3 regions of the Pseudomonas sp. P8_241 genome follow, and region 2 is predicted to be linked to each of the others. Evidence: riboswitches for the same ligand, from Rfam matches in the RefSeq annotation. Region 2 holds a riboswitch; each other region holds the start of a gene.
What was found. Region 2 has a riboswitch for cobalamin ahead of QMK58_RS13335 (CbtB domain-containing protein). Riboswitches for the same ligand answer to the same signal wherever they lie in the genome.
Positions count from the first base shown of each region.

Region 1: another riboswitch for cobalamin. It lies ahead of QMK58_RS12145 (ABC transporter substrate-binding protein); the one in region 2 lies ahead of QMK58_RS13335 (CbtB domain-containing protein).
Region 3: another riboswitch for cobalamin. It lies ahead of cobO (cob(I)yrinic acid a,c-diamide adenosyltransferase); the one in region 2 lies ahead of QMK58_RS13335 (CbtB domain-containing protein).

Region 1 is NZ_CP125377.1:2,646,858-2,653,604, reverse strand. Features, by position in the region: gene QMK58_RS12160 (two-component system response regulator) at 1-654, opposite strand, end outside; gene QMK58_RS12155 (hypothetical protein) at 788-1,054, opposite strand; gene QMK58_RS12150 (flavohemoglobin expression-modulating QEGLA motif protein) at 1,288-2,562, shown strand; cobalamin riboswitch at 2,661-2,855, shown strand; gene QMK58_RS12145 (ABC transporter substrate-binding protein) at 2,999-4,012, shown strand; gene QMK58_RS12140 (FecCD family ABC transporter permease) at 4,009-5,025, shown strand; gene QMK58_RS12135 (ABC transporter ATP-binding protein) at 5,022-5,795, shown strand; gene QMK58_RS12130 (transporter) at 5,853-6,626, opposite strand.
Region 2 is NZ_CP125377.1:2,921,753-2,928,499, forward strand. Features, by position in the region: gene QMK58_RS13310 (fatty acid cis/trans isomerase) at 1-141, shown strand, start outside; gene nfuA (Fe-S biogenesis protein NfuA) at 339-923, shown strand; gene cobM (precorrin-4 C(11)-methyltransferase) at 1,065-1,811, opposite strand; gene QMK58_RS13325 (cobalamin biosynthesis protein) at 1,894-2,307, opposite strand; gene QMK58_RS13330 (CbtA family protein) at 2,304-3,017, opposite strand; gene QMK58_RS13335 (CbtB domain-containing protein) at 3,029-3,220, opposite strand; cobalamin riboswitch at 3,342-3,569, opposite strand; cobalamin riboswitch at 3,687-3,899, shown strand; gene cobW (cobalamin biosynthesis protein CobW) at 3,999-5,066, shown strand; gene cobN (cobaltochelatase subunit CobN) at 5,069-6,747, shown strand, end outside.
Region 3 is NZ_CP125377.1:2,060,979-2,067,725, reverse strand. Features, by position in the region: gene cobD (threonine-phosphate decarboxylase CobD) at 1-90, opposite strand, end outside; gene cbiB (adenosylcobinamide-phosphate synthase CbiB) at 83-991, opposite strand; gene bluB (5,6-dimethylbenzimidazole synthase) at 988-1,638, opposite strand; gene QMK58_RS09425 (cobyrinate a,c-diamide synthase) at 1,635-3,017, opposite strand; gene cobO (cob(I)yrinic acid a,c-diamide adenosyltransferase) at 3,014-3,625, opposite strand; cobalamin riboswitch at 3,707-3,941, opposite strand; gene QMK58_RS09415 (PQQ-dependent sugar dehydrogenase) at 4,079-5,392, shown strand; gene QMK58_RS09410 (O-methyltransferase) at 5,485-6,138, opposite strand; gene QMK58_RS09405 (C40 family peptidase) at 6,157-6,693, opposite strand.

The DNA.
Region 1 (6,747 bases), 270 kb from region 2:
CGGCGCCGACTTGAAGAGCAGCTCGATGGTCTCCTCGCTGAGGAAGAGACTGAAACGCGGATGTTCACGCAGATGCTCGGCCAGCACCTTGATGTAATGCTGGGTCCGGCGGATATGGTTGCCGGTTTCGTTATCACGCGTCTCGGCCAGTGAAGCCATGGCCTGGATGGCCACGTCCTGGATCGCAATCACTTCGCGAGTCCGGCGCTGCACTTCCTTTTCCAGATAGTCGTTTTGATCGCGCAGGAAGTCTTTAGCGGCCTTGAGCTTGAGCTGGGTATCGACCCGCGCCAGTACCAGCGCCGGCCTGATCGGTTTGGTGATGTAGTCGACCGCCCCCAGCTCCAGGCCATGGATCTCATCGTCGGTCCCGGCCATGGCGGTCAGGAAGATGATCGGAATGTCGCGGGTGCGCGGGTCGCGCTTGAGCCGCTGCGCCACTTCATGGCCGGACATCCCGGGCATCATGATGTCGAGCAGGATCAAGTCCGGGAGCGTATCGCCCTGCAATACCCGCAACGCCTTCTCACCGCTGTTGGCGGCCTTGACCCGGTATCGATCCTTGAGCAGATCGGTCATCAGCATCAGGTTATCGGGCGTGTCATCGACCACCAGGAGGGTCGGCGCAGTGTAATGACGCTGTTCGACGCTCATGGCGGGCGACTCCCTTGTCAGATATCGGCATTCCAAGGCAACAATTGCACCCCGGCGAAGCAAAGCTTAGCGGTCATACCAGCCTGTCGCCTGGCTGCGCGCATCATGATCCAGGCAATCGGTCGCCCGAGGATCAGTATTTGATGTCCCGGGCCTCGCGACGGGTATCCTGCTTGGTGCTGCGCTTTTCCTGGCGGCAATCGACGTTGGTCTTGTCGTTGCTCTTTCTGCAATCCTGCTTGGTTTGCCGTGCCGTGGAGCGCCCATCCTGGCGGGTATCGCGCGCGTCACGCCGCTGTTCACCCTGCTCGGTCGCGTAGACTGGTAGCGATATCCACTGCGCGCCAGCGACAACGATGAACGCTGCTGCCAGAGCCTTCAAACTGTGCGTGCGAATCATGATCGTTCTCCAATTCGAAATCTTCCGGTCGCGTCTCAGGCTCACCGGCGATGTTCAGGGAAATGTGCCTGACATTGTTCGCTCAAAACCCACAAAACTGCTTTGTGGCACATGAGATCTGACGATAGGGCTCCAAGGGCAGTCCCGCAAGGAGCGTTATGTGCAAAGTTCGCAAAATGCCCCCGGGCAGCGACTAAACTTTGGCGATGAACGCTTGCTGCAAGGAGATATCCATGAGCGCCTCGCTGCCCGAACTCGATGCTGCACTGCCCCGACTGGCCTGCAAGATCCGCGTACTGGACGCCCTGGCCTGGCCGGACGGGGTGGAGGAAGACTTCCTGGAGCATTGGCGTGGCGGTAAAGCCCGATTACCTCGCGTCGAACTGCCGCCGCGTGATCACAGTGCCGACATCGCCGCTCTGGAAACGTTTGCTGGCCGCTGCGATCAGCAGCATCCGGCCGGGCATCACCTGGCCGTGACAGCGCGCAGCTATGCCATGGCCGGGCGGATGCTCGGCGCCATAGGCACCCCTGCGTTCACTCAATATTCCTCAGCGTTGTACCGGCGACCGGATTTCGATTACCCGCGCCTGAAACTGACCATGCTGGACGCGGCGCGTTTTTTCCTCGAGACCACCGATGCATTGCTCGGCGGCAGCCGAATTGCGCCGAGCGAAGCCGATATCCCGGCCCAGACCTTCGCCGACTGGATGCAACCGGAACTGGACAATTTTTTCGGTCCGGGTCGAATTTCAGTCATTCTCGATCCCACCCTGGCAGCCAAGGCGATCGCCGGCTCAACGCGCATTCGCTTGCGCGCCAGCGCACTGTTCTCGGAACTGGACAAAAACCAGTTATTGCAACATGAGGCCTTCGTGCATGTGGCGACGGCACAAAACGGCGCACGCCAACCCAATCTGAAGAGTCTCGGTCTGGGAGCTCCCCGCACGACCCAGACTCAAGAGGGCATCGCCACCCTCGCCGAGCTCTTCACCGGCAGCATGGACATCAACCGCCTGCGGCGCCTGGCGCTGCGCGTACTGGGGGTTCAACAGGCGCTGAACGGGGCCGACTTCATTCAGGTGTTTGAAGGGTTTGTGGCGGCCGGTCAGTCACCAGAGGAGTCCTTTCGCTCAACCCAGCGGATATTCCGTGGCGCCGACCTGCGGGGTGGTTCGGCCTTTACCAAGGATGCCGCGTACCTCACCGGCCTGCTTGGCGTGCATACCCTGTTGCGCATCGCGATCCGCGATAATCGCCCGGAACTGGTCAACCATCTGTTTGCCGGACGCCTCAGCCTGGGAGACACCCTGCGCCTGGCGCCACTGTTCGACTCCGGCTGGCTCCAGGGCCCGGTTTATCTTCCGGCCTGGGCCAGCGATCTGCGTCGGCTCGCCGCGAACCTGGCCTTTTCTGCCTTCATTTCCCGGATCCCGCTGGATATCCTCGATCTGGACGTGTTCATGGCATTCGCTGACGAACACGAGGCCGATGCCAGCGCCCTGTGATCAGGGCATCACGCGACGGTTTGCGCGGTATCCACCACCTCTGCCCGCCGCACATGCAGGTTTTTTGTGTGCACTGAATTAGCCCTGCCCGGCATGATCGACTACTATACCGCGCCGGTTTCCAAACGGGATTAATAGGGAATCCGAGATGCGCCTGTCGCATCGAACGGAACTGCCCCCGCAACTGTAGATGCCGAGCCTGCTTCTTTATTGCCACTGGATCGAATCCGGGAAGGCTGGAGCATGGCGATGACGCATCAGTCAGGAGACCTGCCGGCACAGAACATCACTAACCGGCGGGGTGTCCGGAAGGGACATCCTTGCCGCGTGTTTTTTGCCTGAACCCGGCCTTGCTCTGCTCCAGCGGCAGCGTTTGATTGTGTGTTTCCAGACCGTACTCCCCTGCTCCGTGTACGGTACAAATGGAGATTGCATCATGCTGCTGCACCGCGTTGTCGCCCTCATCACCGGTTGGGTCCTGTGCTCGCAGGCCTTTGCAACCTCGACTCACTATCCGTTGACGCTAAAGAACTGCGGCAGCACGCTGACCTTCCAGCACGCCCCGACGCGTACCGTGACCATCGGCCAGGCCGGCACCGAAATGCTCTATGCCCTGGGGCTCGGCGACAAGGTCACGGGGACTTCCCTGTGGTTCAACGAGGTGCTGGGCCAGTACAAGACGCAGAACGACAGGATCGAGCGCCTGGCCGATAACGAACCGAGCTTCGAAGCCGTCATCGGCAAGCGGCCGGAACTGGTCGCGGTGGAACTTGAGTGGATGGTCGGCCCGCAAGGCGCTGTGGGTACCCGCGAACAATTTCACGAACTGAACATTCCAACCTACCTCCTGCCGTCCGATTGCGAAGCCAAGGACAACCTGGTCGGTGCCGACGGCACACGCCTGCAGCCCTTTCGCATCGACAGTATCTACAAGAGCGTCAGCCAGCTGGCAGAGATTTTCGATGTGCCCGAGCGCGGCCATCAACTCAATGCCGAACTCAAGGCCGGCCTTGCCCGGTCCGTCGCGTCAGTACAAAAAAAGGATTTGCGGCACACCAGCGCACTGGTCTGGTTCTCCAGCGCGGATATGGGCCTCGATCCCTATGTGGCCGGCCACAAGGGCATTGCCGATTTCATGCTCAAGTCCCTGGGCGTGCGCAATGTGGTGCAGTCCGATGAAGAATGGCCAACCGTAGGCTGGGAAACCATAGCCAAGGCCAACCCGACGTTTTTAGTGATTGCACGCATGGATCGCCGCCGTTTTCCGGCTGACGACTATCAAAAGAAGCTGGCGTTTTTGCGCAGCGATCCCGTCACCCGCAACATGGACGCGGTGAAAAACGACCGCATCATCATCCTTGATGCCCTGGCCCTGCAGGCCAGTGTCAGGATGTTCGATGGCGTCGAGCAATTGGCCAACGCCATCAACGGCTACGACTTGTCGAAATGACGGCGATCACAATTCGGGTCCTGTTGGCATTCGCCACGCTATTGATAGCAGTGATCGCCGGTGTGGCCATCGGTGAAACGGCAATAGCCCCAGGCGTGGTGTTTGAGGTATTGGCCAACAAGCTGTGGGCGGCGGGATACGTGCTTGATCCGATCGATGAAGGCATTGTCTGGAATTATCGCCTGACCCGTGCACTGGTAGCGGCCGCCTGCGGCGCAGGGCTTGCGACCTGCGGAGTGATCTTGCAATCGCTGCTGCGCAACCCCCTGGCGGACCCCTATCTATTGGGCATTTGTGCGGGCGCCTCGACCGGAGCGGTGCTGGTGGCACTGCTCGGCGTGGGCGCCGGAATGGTTTCGTTATCCGCGGGCGCCTTCAGCGGAGCCGTGACCGCTTTCGCCCTGGTCATATTACTGGCTCGGGTCAGCGGGCGTTCCAGCGGTACTGGCCAGATCATTCTGGCGGGCATCGCCGGTTCGCAGTTGTTCAACGCGCTGACGGCCTTTCTGATCACCAAGTCAGCCAGTTCCGAACAGGCGCGCGGGATCATGTTCTGGCTGCTCGGCAATCTGAGCGGTGTGCGTTGGCCGTCGGTAGGGCTGGCGGTGCCGGTTGCCGTGGCAGGTCTGGTGGTGTGCCTGTGGCACCGTCGGGCTCTGGATGCCTTCACCTTTGGCGTTGACTCGGCCGCATCGCTCGGCATACCGGTGCGTCGGGTGCAATTTCTGCTGATCGGCTGCGCCGCATTGGTGACCGCCGTGATCGTCTCGATTGTCGGCTCCATCGGGTTTGTCGGCCTGGTCATTCCCCACGCTGCGCGCCTGCTGCTGGGGACCGGACATGCTCGTCTGTTGCCCGCCAGTGCCCTGGGAGGGGCCGTGTTCCTGATCGCGGCCGATGTGCTGTCGCGCACCCTGATCAAGGGCCAGGTCATTCCCGTCGGCGTGATCACCGCATTGGTTGGCGCGCCGGTTTTCGCCCTGATCCTGATTGGCCGGAGAAACGCCCGATGAGTGCCACCTGCGTACTGAGCTGTAGCGGTCTGAGTTTCAAGGTGCGCGACGCCGGGTTACTGAGCGATATCGGCCTGGATGTCCACCAGGGTGAAACCCTGGGCATCGTCGGGCCGAACGGCTCGGGCAAATCCACCCTGCTGAAACTGCTCGCCGGTGTACGCCAACCCACCGCCGGCGAAGTTCGGCTGGCTGGCCAACGCCTGGGCGAACTGTCGCGTCGAAGCATCGCGCAAAGCCTGGCGGTGGTTGAGCAGCAGGCCGACACCGACGACGCGATCAGCGTGTTCGACGCCGTCGCGCTGGGGCGCACGCCCTGGTTGTCAGCCTTGACACCCTGGTCGAACGAAGACGCTGCCATCGTCCTGCAAGCCTTGCACGACGTCGATGCCATGCACCTGCGCACGCGCATTTGGGGCAGTCTCTCGGGGGGTGAACGCCAGCGTGTGCACATCGCCCGGGCACTGGCTCAGCGCCCCCGGATCCTGCTGCTCGACGAACCGACCAATCACCTCGACATCCAGCATCAGTTGATCATTTTGAAGGTGGTTCAATCGTTGCCGGTGACCACGTTGGTCGCGCTGCATGACCTGAACCAGGCGCTGACGTGTGATCGTTTGGCGGTGCTTGAGCGAGGGCGCCTGGTAGCGCTGGGCAAACCGCTCGACGTCCTGACCCCGCAACGCTTGCTGGACACCTTTGGGGTACACGCGCACTACCTGACGGACCCTTTCGATGGCGCGCAGATCCTGCGTTTGCGTTCTACCTGACTTTTATGGATTGCCGGCCCGGTCCACCTGGCTTTGACTTGGGCTCGAAGGTTGCCCTCACCGAGGAAACAGCAGCGTAATGGCGAACCGCCCTCCCCAGCCTTGCGCACCATCCTCAGGGGTGTCGAGCCAGTAACGCGGCCCTGCTTGCACCGTCAAGGGCTGGCCACCGATTTTCAACAACTGCGTCACAGTCAAATTGACCGGGACCGACCATTCGCGAGTTTGCCAGTTATAGGTCGACTCGGTGTTCACGCCGAACGTGGTCAGGGTGCTGGTGGTGTAGGAAAGGAAGGGTTGCAGGAAAGTCTGGTTGACCTTGTCCTTGCCATCGGGCGGGCTGCCGTCCAGGCCCCAGACATGATTGGCCAGAATCCCGTGTGTCCAGCCGTTGGCCTGCTTCAGGGCGACCGCCGTCGGGCCGATCCCCCATTGCTCATTGCCGAGCAACTCGTCGCTGCCGGTCGGAATCAAAACCGCCGGGCCGGCACCGAGTATCCAGCCGCTCTCCGTCGGCTGTTTCGGCGAGAAGAAAAAGCTCTGGGTGATGTCACCCACACCGGATCTGTCCGCCGCGCCATCAGGTGCCAGGCCGTGCTGGTCGATCACCGGCAAAATGGTGCGGGAAATGAGGTTCCACTCATCATTGAGAGTGAAAGGCAGCACCGGCTGGATATTGGTGACGCTGTGCATGCCGTCACCGGTCGGGCCGATTTTCTGATCCCAGTTGTACTGCACCGGCAGGCTGTACATCGCGGCCACCGGGTTGAGTGCTTTCCTGGCCAGTTCCGCCGAGTCCTCGGCATGGGCAGCGGGCATGAACCAAAGCATTAGCGCCAAAGTTGCACCGATGCCCTTGGATTGCTTGTCATTCCCCATGCCTGGTCACCTTGAGGTCAAGAGCACACCGCCGCCCCACAGGCTGTAGCGTTAGAGCTTGCCTGGATAGGAC
Region 2 (6,747 bases):
GAGAAAATCGTCGAACGTTGGGGTATTCGCCGCAGTCATCCGCAGTTCTGGCAGTATTTTCATGACCTGAGCCGCTATATCCACGAGACAGATCCGGTGGAAGAGGGCGTGCTGGACATGAATCGTTACGAGAACCTTTGATCCACCACAATCCCCGTAGGAGCTGGCTTGCCAGCGATGAGGGCAAGACATTCAATATAAATGTCAACTGACCTGACGCCTTCGCCGGCAAGCCAGCTCCTACAGGGTATGAAAAGATCTTTTCCTGACAAAAATACTAGGACTTTGTCCGGCGCGTTGATTGGCGTAAACTGCGCCCAAGCCTGCGAGGAGTTTCCATGACCGCTATTACCATTACCGACGCCGCCCACGATTACCTGGCTGATCTGCTCTCCAAGCAGAACACCCCGGGTATCGGTATCCGCGTCTTCATCACCCAGCCTGGCACCCAGTACGCCGAAACCTGCATTGCCTACTGCAAGCCGGGCGAAGAAAAACCCGAGGACACCGCACTGGGGCTCAAAAGCTTCACTGCGTACATCGATTCGTTCAGCGAAGCATTCCTGGATGACGCGGTCGTCGACTACGCCACCGACCGCATGGGTGGCCAGCTGACCATCAAGGCGCCAAACGCCAAAGTCCCGATGGTCAACGCTGACAGCCCGGTCAATGAGCGCATCAACTATTACCTGCAAACCGAAATCAACCCGGGGCTGGCCAGCCACGGCGGACAGGTGAGCCTGATCGACGTGGTCGAGGACGGCATCGCTGTTCTGCAGTTCGGCGGTGGTTGCCAGGGTTGCGGTCAAGCCGACGTGACGCTCAAGGAAGGCATCGAGCGTACATTGCTTGAGCGCATTCCGGAGCTCAAGGGTGTTCGGGACGTGACCGACCACACGCAGAAAGAAAACGCCTACTACTAAGGTGTTCGCTGCGGCATAAAAAACGGCGCCCCGTGAGCGCCGTTTTTTTATGGGTGATGCATAAAAGATCGCAGCCTTCGGCAGCTCCTACGAGAGAATGCGTTCTCCTGTAGGAGCTGCCGAAGGCTGCGATTTTTTGACTCAAGGGCGATAAAGATGCGCATGCCCGGCACGATACAGCGATGACTCGCTGAAGTGATCACTGCCCAACACCCGTCCTACCAGAATCAACGCCGTACGACGAAACCCCTTCGCTTCAACCTTGCCGACAATATCTGCCAGCGTTCCCACCACCCAATCCTGATCCGGCCAACTCGCGCGGTGCACCACTGCAATCGGGCAATCGACGCCGTAATGCGGCACCAACTGGGCAACAATCTTCACCAGATGATTAACCCCCAGATGGATCGCCATGGTCGCGCCGTGCTGCGCCAGGCTTGAGAATTCCTCGCCCGGTGGCATGGCGGTCTTGTCGGCGTAGCGGGTCAGGATCACGCTTTGCGAAATGTCCGGCAGCGTGAGCTCGGTACCCAGCAGCGCTGCACACGCGGCGGTGGCGGTGACGCCAGGGACGATTTCGAACGGGATGCCCAGCTCACGCAAATAACGAATCTGCTCGCCAATGGCGCCATACAGGCTCGGATCGCCGGAATGCACTCGCGCCACATCCTGACCTTTGGCGTGGGCGGCCTTGATCAGGTCGATGATCTGTTCAAGGTGCAGTTCGGCGCTGTTGACCACCTGTTCGGCACAATGACCTTCCAGAACCGCAGCGGGAACCAGTGAGCCGGCGTAGATGATCACCGGGCAGCTGCGAATCAGTCGCTGGCCTTTGACGGTGATCAGTTCCGGGTCGCCGGGACCTGCGCCAATAAAGTAGACGGTCATCGTCGGTTCCTGTGGGATAAAGGGGCTGAACAGGGCTTCAGATGAAGAATGTTCATGATCGAGAGCGGGGATTATCGGGGTTTCAGGCCGCGCCGGCCAATGCCAGGGTTGCCTGGGCATATTTTTGACGTGGAATCAGCAATTTTGCCGGGCCTTGAGCCAGTTGTTCAGCCAGAGCCAGCGCAGCGCTTTCCGCTACGCCATAACAACCGGTGCGCTCGAAGGCGATTTGCGATTGATGACTTAGCTGGTGCTCATAAGCTGCAAGTTCTTCGCAACTGAAGTACTGCAACGGCAGTGCCAGTTGATTTGCCAACTCGATCAGAGCGGGTTCATCGCGCTTCAAATCGATGCTGGCCAGCGCTTTGATTTCATGCCGTGCGATCTGGTGCGCTGCCAACGCCTGATCGAGCAGCGCCAACAACGTACTGACGGGGCAGCCGCGCTGGCAGCCCAGACCGACGACCAGCGTCGGCGCTGCGCTGTTTTCAGTCATGCGTGGTATTGGCCGTCGCTTTTGCGGCGGAACAACCAGGCGCTGATCAGGCCAAGGGCCAGCCAGAACGCCACGTTGGTCAACTGCGAAGCGATTTTGAATTGGGCCTCCAGTGCTTCGGGAGCGAGCATCGAATGCACCTCCGGTTGTGGTGCGCCAATCACATGCGGAACAGCGAGGATCGCCATCCCCAGGACTTTCATCAACCAGTGGCGGCTGAAGGCGATCAAGGCGATGCCGACGGCGGTAGAAGAGGCGGTGCCGATCCACCACATTTGCCGTTGTGCCAGATCGGCCGCAGCGGTGCCCGGCAGTTCTGGTGGCAGGCCAAGTGTTGGCGCAAGCACGAAGGTTGCGTAACCGGCCAAACCCCAGAGCAGGCCCTGGGAAGTTTTGGTCGGTGCGCGCAGGGTGTACAGGCCCGCCAGCATCAGGGCAAAACCGACAGCGACCACCAGATTACCGCCGGTGGTCGACAGTACACGCTGCCAGCCGTCTTCTGGCTCCCAGGCTTCGGCGTCATGAGTGTGGGCGGCGACTGCACCTTCGGTGTGAGCGTGTTCGTGGACCTCAACGGCAGCCGGTCCGGATCTTTCGTAGGTTTCGGCCTGCAGAATCAGCGGCGAAACCCAGAAGCTTTGCAGCAGGGTGAGCAACAGGGCGGCCAACAGTCCAGTGAAACCAGCGGTTTGCGCGATACGCTTGATCATGTCATCAGGTCTCAATGGCACGGGAACGCGGCGCTGTGACGGGTATCGTGCGCGGCATTGTGTACCGCTTCGATGTGCGAGAAACCGGCGAAATACACAAGGCAGGCACCCAGGATCGACGCGAAAATGGCGGCGGTCATACGTTGGGTCAAGGTAGAAGTGGTGCTGGCGCTGGTGTGTTCGGCGCTGCTGGTGATCGACATGGCGTTTCCCTCTGGTCTGTCAGCGGGGAATAAGGGCGCATGCAAAACCCGGCACGAACGGGCGCGCAAGGGGGTGCAAACAGCGCCCGCCCACCGCGGGTTTGTTGTTCAGTGAACGTACAGGTCACTTTGTGTTGCGGGCCGGTCTCCGGGCTCACGAGGGGCGCCAGGCATTTGCCTGAACCTGAAAGCATCACCTTCCCATGCCGCAGTGGCACAGTGGTTTTGACGCTTCACTCGCTTACCGTTGCGGGGGCAGCACCGGACTGACATGGCTTTGGAGTAAAGCACATGATTCACCGGTTTCCCGTTTCACCCTGTGAAGGGCACCCGTAACAAAGCGTGTAGGAGAGCATGGGCGAGGCGTTCGCGTCAATTGGCAGTGGTTCTCACTTGGCGTCTTCTGTTGATTTGCACTTTGTAGGAAGGAGGCGCTCTCAGTGATTGACCCGCCCCAATACGATGCGTAGCCTTGCGCATTCGAGGTTCTTCGGCGTTTGTCGAAGCTAAGAAGGGAACGCGGTCGATGCCGCGGCTGCCCCCGCAACTGTGAACGGTGATGTTCGCTGCCACGCCACTGCACGCTCAACCCTTGAGCCCGCGGGAAGGCGCAGTGAATGCCAGGCCCAAGGCCGGCACGCCGTCAGCCAGGAGACCTGCCTCGATACAGATTCTCACTACAACCGGGCGGGGTGATCCGGTGGCGAACGCTTCCGGCGCGTGTGCACGTGGCCGGCTCTCGTCCCGTATGCCCGCCTCCAAAGCCAAAGGGTATCCGATGAAAACACTGGCCAAACTCCCCGTCACGATCGTCACCGGCTTCCTCGGCTCGGGCAAGACCACCTTGCTGCGGCACATGCTCGACAACGCCCAGGGTCGCCGCATTGCGGTGATCGTCAACGAGTTCGGTGAGCTGGGCATCGACGGCGAAATCCTCAAGCAGTGCTCCATCGGTTGCACCGAAGAAGAAGCCAACGGCCGTGTCTACGAACTGGCCAACGGCTGCCTGTGCTGCACCGTCCAGGAAGAGTTCTTCCCGGTGATGCGCGAACTGGTCGCCCGTCGTGGTGATCTCGACCACATCCTCATTGAAACGTCGGGACTGGCGCTGCCAAAACCGTTGGTGCAAGCGTTCCAGTGGCCGGAAATCCGCAGCGCCTGCACCGTCGACGCGGTGATCACCGTGGTCGATAGCCCGGCCGTCGCGGCCGGTACTTTCGCCGCTTTTCCGGATCAGGTCGACGCGCAGCGCAAACTCGACCCGAACCTGGACCACGAATCGCCGCTGCACGAACTGTTTGCCGACCAATTGGCCAGCGCCGATCTGGTGATCCTCAACAAAGCCGACCTGATCAACCCGCAAGATCTGGCCCGGGTACGCGCAGAAGTCGCCGAAGAGCTGCCGCCTGCGGTGAAGATCATCGAAGCCAGCAGCGGTCGCTTGCCACTGGACGTGTTGATCGGCCTCGGCGCCGGCTCCGAAGAGCACATCGACAGCCGTCACAGCCACCACGATCACCATCTTGACGGCGATGATCATGACGACCACGATCACGACGCCTTCGATTCGATCTCCATCGAACTGCCGCAAGCAGACGAAAGCCTGCTGATGGATGCACTGACCCAGTTGGTGGTCCAGCATGGCATCCTGCGGGTCAAAGGTTTCGCCGCGATCCCGAACAAACCGATGCGCCTGCTGATCCAGGGCGTGGGCACGCGTTTCGATAAACACTTCGATCGCCAGTGGGGGACCGACGAGGCGCGCAGCACGCGCCTGGTGCTGATCGGCCAGGCACTGGATGCCGCCACGCTCGAAGCGCAATTGCGCGCCGCGCTCAGCGTGTAGCCATGCACCTGCTCAGGACCCAGCCCGGCGGTTTTGTGTCGCAAGACAACATTGCCGACCTCGGACAAACCCCCGCCGAACTGGTGATCCTGTGCAGCGGCGACTCCAGCCTGGCGCTGCTCGCCGAAGCGGCGCAGCAGTTGCCCGACGATTATCCCAGCGTGCGTCTCGCCAACCCGATGCAGGTGCAGAATCACGCCTCGGTGGATCTGTACGTCGACGAAGTGCTGCGTCACGCCAAAGTGATCCTGATTTCATTGCACGGCGGTATCGCCTATTGGCGTTACGGCGTTGAGCGGTTGGTCGAACTGTCGCAGCGCGGCGTGCAATTGATTCTGGTGCCGGGAGATGATCGTCCGGATCCGGAACTCAGTGATCTGAGCACCGTGTCCCCTGAAGACCGCGACCGCCTCTGGCATTTCCTGCGCCAGGGCGGCATGGCCAATGCGCTGGATCTGTTCCGTTGTCTGGCCGGACGGTGGCTGGGGCGCGACTTCGCATGGTCCGAACCACAAATCCTGCCGCGCACAGCGATCTATCACCCGAAAAAAAGCCCGGCCACATTGAGCGATTGGCAAGCCGACTGGCAGGCTGATCAACCGGTGGCGGGAGTGCTGTTCTATCGCTCGCATTTGCAGGCGGCGAATACCGGTTTCATTGATGTTTTCTGTCAGCGCCTGCAAGCGGCGGGGTTGAACCCGTTGCCGATTGCGCTGGCCAGTCTGAAAGAACCCGGCTGCCTCTCGGTGGTCGAGGACTGGCTGGATGAGGTCGAGGCCGGGGTCATTTTGAACACCACCGGATTCGCCCAGTCCAGCCCGGAAGCGCCGCACTTGCGTCCGTTTCGTCGCAATATCCCGGTGATCCAGGCGATTTGCGCCCAGGACAACGAGCCAGGCTGGCGTGCCAGCGAACAAGGCCTCGGTCCGCGTGATCTGGCGATGCACATCGCCTTGCCGGAACTGGACGGGCGGATCATCAGCCGCCCGATCAGCTTCAAGGACCTGGCGTGGCGCAGCGAGCGCAGCCAGTCGGATGTGGTCTGCTATCGGCCCGCACCCGAGCGCATGGATTTCGTGGCGCAGTTGGCGCGGCGCTGGATCGATCTGGCGCGGGTGCCGAACAGTGAAAAACGCGTCGCGCTGATTCTGGCCAATTATCCGACCCGCGACGGTCGCATCGGTAATGGCGTCGGTCTCGATACCCCGGCCGCCGCGCTGAATATCCTGCGGGCGCTGCATGCGCAAGGTTATCCGTTGCCGGCTGAATTGCCGGACAGCGGCACTGCGCTGATCCAGCAATTGCTCGGCGGCGTCAGCAACGATCTGGACACCCTTGACCAGCGCCCTTGCCAGCAAAGCCTGGCCATGGATGATTACTGGAGGATGTTCAACGCGCTGCCGCAGGTCAATCGTCAGGCCGTGCTGGAGCGTTGGGGCGCGCCCGAGACCGACCCGATGTGCCGTAATGGCCGGATGATGATCGCCGGTCTGCGTTTCGGCCTGACCTTCGTCGGCATTCAACCGGCGCGGGGCTATCAAGTGGATCCGAGCGCCGTGTACCACGACCCGGATCTGGTGCCGCCCCACGCTTACCTGGCGTTCTACTTCTGGTTGCGCAACACCTACGGTGCCCACGGCGTGATCCATGTCGGCAAGCACGGCAACCTGGAATGGCTGCC
Region 3 (6,747 bases), 860 kb from region 2:
CGCCAGACCGGTCGACAGGTCCAGCCATTCGGATTCGTCTATGCCATATTCGAGCGCGGCCTTGCGCAGCCTTCCACCGTGCTCAAGCATAAAATTCAGCCCCTATGCAGAGAATCAGCAGCCATAACCATACCCCGCGCTGGACCAATTGCCAGCCCCGGTCAATGGAGTCGGCATCCGCCGGCGGACCTTCGCCCAGCTGAGGACGCTGATGCAGTTCACCGTGATAAATCGCCGCCCCGCCCAATTCGACTCCCAGCGCTCCCGCCCCCGCCGCCATCACCGGACCGGCATTCGGGCTGTCCCAGGTCGGGCCTTGCGTACGCCAGCATTTCAGCGACAGGCGGGTTTTACCCAGCAACGCGTAAGTCATTGCCACCAGCCTTGCCGGAATGTAATTGAGGACGTCGTCAATCTTCGCCGCCGCCCAGCCAAAACGCTCAAAGCGCTCATTACGATAGCCCCACATCGCATCCAGCGTGTTGCTCAAACGGTAGAGCACCACCCCCGGCACACCGGCCACGGCAAACCAGAACAAGGCAGCGAACACCGCGTCGCTCCCGTTTTCCAGCACTGATTCGGTGGCGGCGCGGGCGACTTCGGTTTTATCCAGATCGCTGGTCTGGCGGCTGACCAGATAGCCCACACGCGCGCGGGCTTCTTCAAGATCATCACTGCGCAGTGCTTTGGCTACCGGCTCGACGTGTTCGCCGAGGCTGCGCATGCCGAGCGCGCAATAGAGCGCGAGTATCTCGACGATCCAGCCAACATAAGGCGCCCAGGAAAATGCCGTAGCCAGTAATGTCAGTGGCACCACAGCGATCATCCACGCGGTGACGCCATGGCTGCGCCAGCCGCGCCCCCCACTGTTGAAACGTTGCTCGATGCGGTCGGCAAAACGGCCGAACGCCACCAGCGGATGCCAGCGTTTGGGTTCACCCAGCAGCGCATCCAGCGCAACCGCGGCGACACTCAACAACGCCACACTCATTGACTCACTCCCCAGTAATTTTCGTACAACAGTTCACTCAGCGGGCGCGCCTGCGCCCAGCCTTCGAGCACCAGCATCGGCGCTGGATAGAATTCCTTGACCGGCCCCAGGCACAGCACCGCCAGCGGTTTCGCACCGGGCGGCAAGTTCAACAGATCCGCCAGGGCTTGCGGTTCGAACAATGACACCCAGCCCATGCCCAATCCCTCGGCACGGGACGCCAGCCAGAGGTTCTGGATCGCGCAGGACAACGACGCCATGTCCATTTCCGGCAAGGTGCGACGACCGAAGACATGCCGCTCGCGGTCGTCGGTCAGCGCGGCGACCAGCACTTCGGCGCAATCGTCGATACCTTCGACCTTGAGCTTCATGAACTCGTCGCTGCGCTCACCGAGGGCTTGGGCGGTGCGGATGCGCTCTTCTTCCACCAGTTGCTGAATCTGCCGGCGCAAGGCGCGATCGCTGATGCGGATGAAACGCCACGGTTGCATCAGGCCTACGCTCGGCGCCTGATGCGCGGCTTCGAGCAGACGTCGAAGCAGCTCCGGCTCGACCGTACCGCCGCCGAAGTGACGCATGTCGCGGCGTTCGGCGATGGCACGGTAGACGGCTGCGCGTTCGGTTTCAGAGAAGGTGTTGTCAGTCATGACCGCTTCGCTGGCAAGCCAGCTCCTACAGGATAGAGGTGGTCCCTTGTAGGAGCTGGCTTGCCAGCGAAGGCGTCCTGAAGGTCGGGCGCAAAAAGCGCGGCAATCGCTGAGGGATTGGACGGAAAATAAAAGTGCACATAAGAAGCGGTCATCCGCCCCTCACGATAAACCGCCTCGGCTCCGCGACCGCCATTCGGGCTCAAACCCCGGGCAATCGGCACCAACTCAGTGGTGGTCAGCGAGTGATGATACGTGTGTCCGCGCAACGACCCTTCCGGCAGCTCGACCGCTTGCAACGCCAGCGCGGCAAGGCGTTTTTGCATCACGGCATCACCGGCCAGCAAGCCAACCAGTTCAGCGCGAGTACCGTCGACATCGGTCAACGAATCGAGCAGATAAAGCATGCCGCCACACTCGGCAAGCAATGGCTTGCCTGCCCCGTGGTGTGCGCGGATCGCGTCAAGCATCGCGGTGTTTTTCGACAGCGCAACATGGTGCAACTCCGGATATCCGCCCGGCAGATAGAGACTGTCCACCTCCGGCAACACGCTATCGCGGATCGGCGAGAAGAATGACAACTCGGCGCCCATCGCCCGCAACAGGTCCAGGCTCGCGCCGTAGGTGAACGCAAAAGCTTCGTCCCGAGCCACGGCGATGCGTACACCGGCCAGCAACGGTTCGACGTCAATAACGTCCGGCGCCGCGAACGCCACGGCGGGCGGCAGCGCCACCTCGCAACTGCTGGCCAAGGCATCGGCGGCCGCATCGAGGCGCACATCGAGATCGTTCAACTCGCTGGCCTGCACCAGGCCAAGGTGCCGACTCGGCAATTCGATCCCGGTTTCCCGGGACAAGGCGCCGTACCAGCGCAACCCTTCAGTCAGGCTGCCTTCAAGCAACTGCGCATGACGCAACGTGCCGACACGGTTGGCCAGGACCCCGGCAAACGGCAGGTCCGTTTGATACCGCGCCAGCCCCAACGCCAGTGCGCCGAAGGTCTGAGCCATGGCGGTGCCGTCGATCACCCCCAGCACCGGTACACCGAAGTGCCGCGCCAGGTCGGCGCTGGACGGTGTACCGTCGAACAGGCCCATGACACCTTCGATCAGAATAAGATCAGCTTCGCCGGCGGCTTCCCACAGCAGACGACGGCTTTCCTGCTCGCCGACCATCCACATATCCAGTTGATAAACCGGCGCACCGCTGGCGCGCTCGAGAATCATCGGATCGAGAAAGTCTGGCCCGCATTTGAATACACGAACCTTGCGCCCCTGATTGCGATGCAAACGGGCGAGCGCGGCAGTGACAGTGGTCTTGCCCTGACCGGAAGCCGGCGCGGCGATCAGTACCGCCGGGCAATGACGAGGTTGATTCACAGCTCGACGCCTTTTTGCGCTTTGATTCCAGCCTGGAAGGCGTGTTTGAGCATGCCCATTTCAGTCACGGTGTCGCCCATCTCGATCATTTCCGGCTTGGCGGCGCGACCAGTCACGATCACATGCTGCATCGGCGGCCGCGCCTGCAAATCGCTGAGCACCTGATCGAGATCGAGATAGCCGTGTTTGAGGGCGATGTTCAATTCATCCAGCACCACCAGGCCGATGGACGGATCGCGCAGCAGTTCGCGGGACACTTCCCAGGCAGCCTCGGCCGCGGCGATGTCGCGCTGGCGATCCTGGGTTTCCCAAGTGAAACCCTCGCCCATCACGTGGAAGCGCACTTGTTGCGGGAAACGCCGGAAGAACAACTCTTCGCCCGTGCTGTTGCGCCCCTTGATGAACTGCACCACGCCGCATTGCATGCCGTGACCCATGGCTCGCGCCAGCATGCCGAACGCCGAACTGCTCTTGCCCTTGCCGTTGCCGGTCAACACCAGCAACAGGCCGCATTCATTCGGGGAACTGGCGATGCGCTCATCGATCACCGCTTTTTTGCGCTGCATGCGCGCCAGATGGCGCTCATCACGTTCGGGGGTATCAGTCATGGGGAAGCTCTCCGTTGAGGCTGGAATAACGGCGGGCAGGCACAAGAATAGAAGGCAACAAGCCTGGCATCGCCCACCGTGATGCCGTTGGATGAATCAGGCCGGTCTCCGGGCTCATGAGCGGTTTGCACCCGACTGCGCGCCTTCCCATATCGACATATCGATACAGTGGCTCAAGGCGCAGCCTTCACTCATTTACCGTTGCGGGGGCAGCGCCGGGATCATGACCTTCAACCCTTTGAAGAACTCATTCACCGGCTTCCCTGTTTCACTCTGTCGACACAAGCCACAGAGCACCTGAAACAAGCCGCGAAGGTTAGAGGGTTGGGAATGGAGCGTCAATTAAAGCCGGGCGGCCGGGCAGGAATATCGCAAGCCCACGGCTGAAGGTTGAACCATCGAAAGGCAGCGCTTCTCTATGATTAGAACAAGGCATTCATAGGGACGATCAGCATGCGCACCTCCCCGTTCGTTTTCGTTATCGCCCTCGCTGGAGGGCTCACCGCTTGTGGCGAGACCTCCAGGCTGCAAGTATCCGACGGCACCGGCCCCTCGCCCCAACTGCCCGAACCCAATAAAACCCTGGTCCCGACGGTGAACATCGCGCCCGCCATCGGCTGGCCTGCCGGTGCCAAACCCGTCGCCGCCGCAGGCACTCAAGTAGCCGCTTTTGCCGAAGACCTTGATCACCCGCGCTGGCTCTATGTATTGCCCAACGGCGACGTGCTGGTGGCCGAAACCAACGCCCCGCCCAAACCCGACGATGGCAAAGGCGTCAAAGGCTGGGTCATGAAAAAAGTGATGGGCCGCGCCGGAGCCGGCGTGCCGAGCCCGAATCGCATCACCCTGCTGCGGGACAAGGATCACGACGGTATTGCGGAAACCCGCAGCGTGTTTCTGGAAAATCTCAATTCACCGTTTGGCATGACGCTGGTCGGCAACGACCTGTACGTGGCCGATACGGACCGCTTGCTGCGTTTTCACTATGAGAACGGCGATATGACGATCAAGTCGTCGCCGATCAAAGTGGTCGACTTGCCGGGCGGCCCCCTAAATCACCACTGGACCAAAAATGTCATCGCCAGCAAGGATGGCAGCAAGTTGTACGTGACCGTGGGCTCCAACAGTAACGTCGCGGAAAATGGCATGGACAAGGAGCAAGGACGCGCCGCGATCTGGGAAGTGGATCGCGCCACCGGCAACCACCGGATTTTTGCTTCGGGTTTGCGTAATCCCAACGGCATGGCCTGGGAACCACAAAGTGGCGCGCTGTGGACCGCGGTCAACGAGCGCGATGAAATCGGCAGCGACCTGGTGCCGGACTACATCACCTCGGTGCAGGACGGCGCGTTCTACGGCTGGCCGTTCAGCTACTACGGTCAACACATCGATATTCGCGTCGAGCCGCAGAATCCGGATCTTGTCGCCAAAGCTCTCAAGCCAGACTATGCCGTCGGCCCGCACACCGCCTCGCTGGGCCTGACGTTTGCCGAAAACAGCAAACTGCCAGCACCGTTCACTCAAGGTGCTTTCATCGGACAGCACGGCTCGTGGAACCGCAAGCCGCACAGTGGTTACAAAGTGATTTTCGTGCCATTCAATGCCGGCAAACCGGCCGGGCAGCCGGTTGATGTCCTTTCCGGGTTCCTCAATGACGAGGAAAAGGCCATGGGTCGACCCGTGGGCGTGGTGATTGATCAGCAGGGGGATTTGTTGGTGGCCGACGATGTAGGGAACAAGATTTGGCGGGTGTCGACTGCAAAATAGACAGCAAAAGATCGCAGCCTTCGCCAGCTCCTACATTGATTGGCGCACGTCCTGTAGGCGCTGCCGAAGGCTGCGATCTTTCCTGCTGATGACTACCGTTTACGGCAGAGTGTCAATCCATCGCCTATCGGCAACAGGGATAGATCCACTCTCGAGTCATCTTTCAACGCTCGATTAAGCGCCTGGATCGCACGGGTGTCTTCGCTCTCGGGATTTGCCTCGAGAACTCGGCCACTCCACAGGGTGTTATCGAACACCGCCAGCCCACCGACCCGCAACAGACGCAGCGCATGCTCCAGGTAGGCGGGATAGTTGGCCTTGTCGGCATCGATGAAAATCAGATCGAATTGACCTGGCTGGCCCAGCTTGCCAAGCGTCTCCAGCGCAGGCGCCAGACGCAGGTCGATTCGCCCGGTCAGCCCTGCCTCGAGCCAGTAACGGCGGGCGGTGGCATTGTAATCGCCGGGAATGTCGCAACAGATCAGTGAGCCGTCATCCGGCAATGCCGCCGCCATGCACAGGGCGCTGTAACCGGTGAAAGTGCCGATTTCCAGCACATGCCTGGCGCCGGTGAGTTTCACCAGCAGCGCGAGAAACTGCCCTTGCTCCGGTGCCACTTGCCATCGCGCCATGGGCATTGCCTGGGTTTCGTCGCGCAAACGCTTGAGTAGCGGCGTTTCGCGCAAGGAAACATCGAGCAGGTATTGGTACAAACCATCGTCGAGATTGAGCGTGCGAGCGGTCATGTCCACAACCTCAGGCGATTATGGATTGCGCGCCAGATGCTCCGGCTGCAGAACGCGCTTGGCGCTGAGGTAGGCTTTCTGCCAATAAGCCTTGGACAAACTGTCGAGCTTCACAGTACCGCCGGTGGCGGGTGCATGGACGAAGCGCCCCTCGCCAACATAGATCCCGGCATGATTGACCTGGGAAGCACCATTGGTGGCGAAGAAGATCAGGTCACCGGTTTGCAGACCCTCCTTACCGACACTGGCCGCTTGTATCGTGATCATCTCGCGGGTGGTGCGCGGCAAGGAAATACCGGCAACGTCACGGTACACGTAGCCAATCAGACCACTGCAATCAAATCCCGAATCCGGCGTGTTGCCACCCCAGCGATAAGGTGTGCCCACAAGACCGAGCGCGCGGAACAGCACGTCTTCCGCTTCAGGCGAAAAAGCTTGGGATGGACCGAATACGAGGGGCGCGCGAACCACCGGCGCTGGCGGCGGTGTGCGACTGGCGCAGGCGCTGAGCAGCGCTGCGAGGAAGATGATTGCGAGGCGGGCCGACGTCGTCATAAGCAGAACATCCTGATCTGGCTGCGGCTTTTTTCTGCGGGGAGCGCAGAAAAG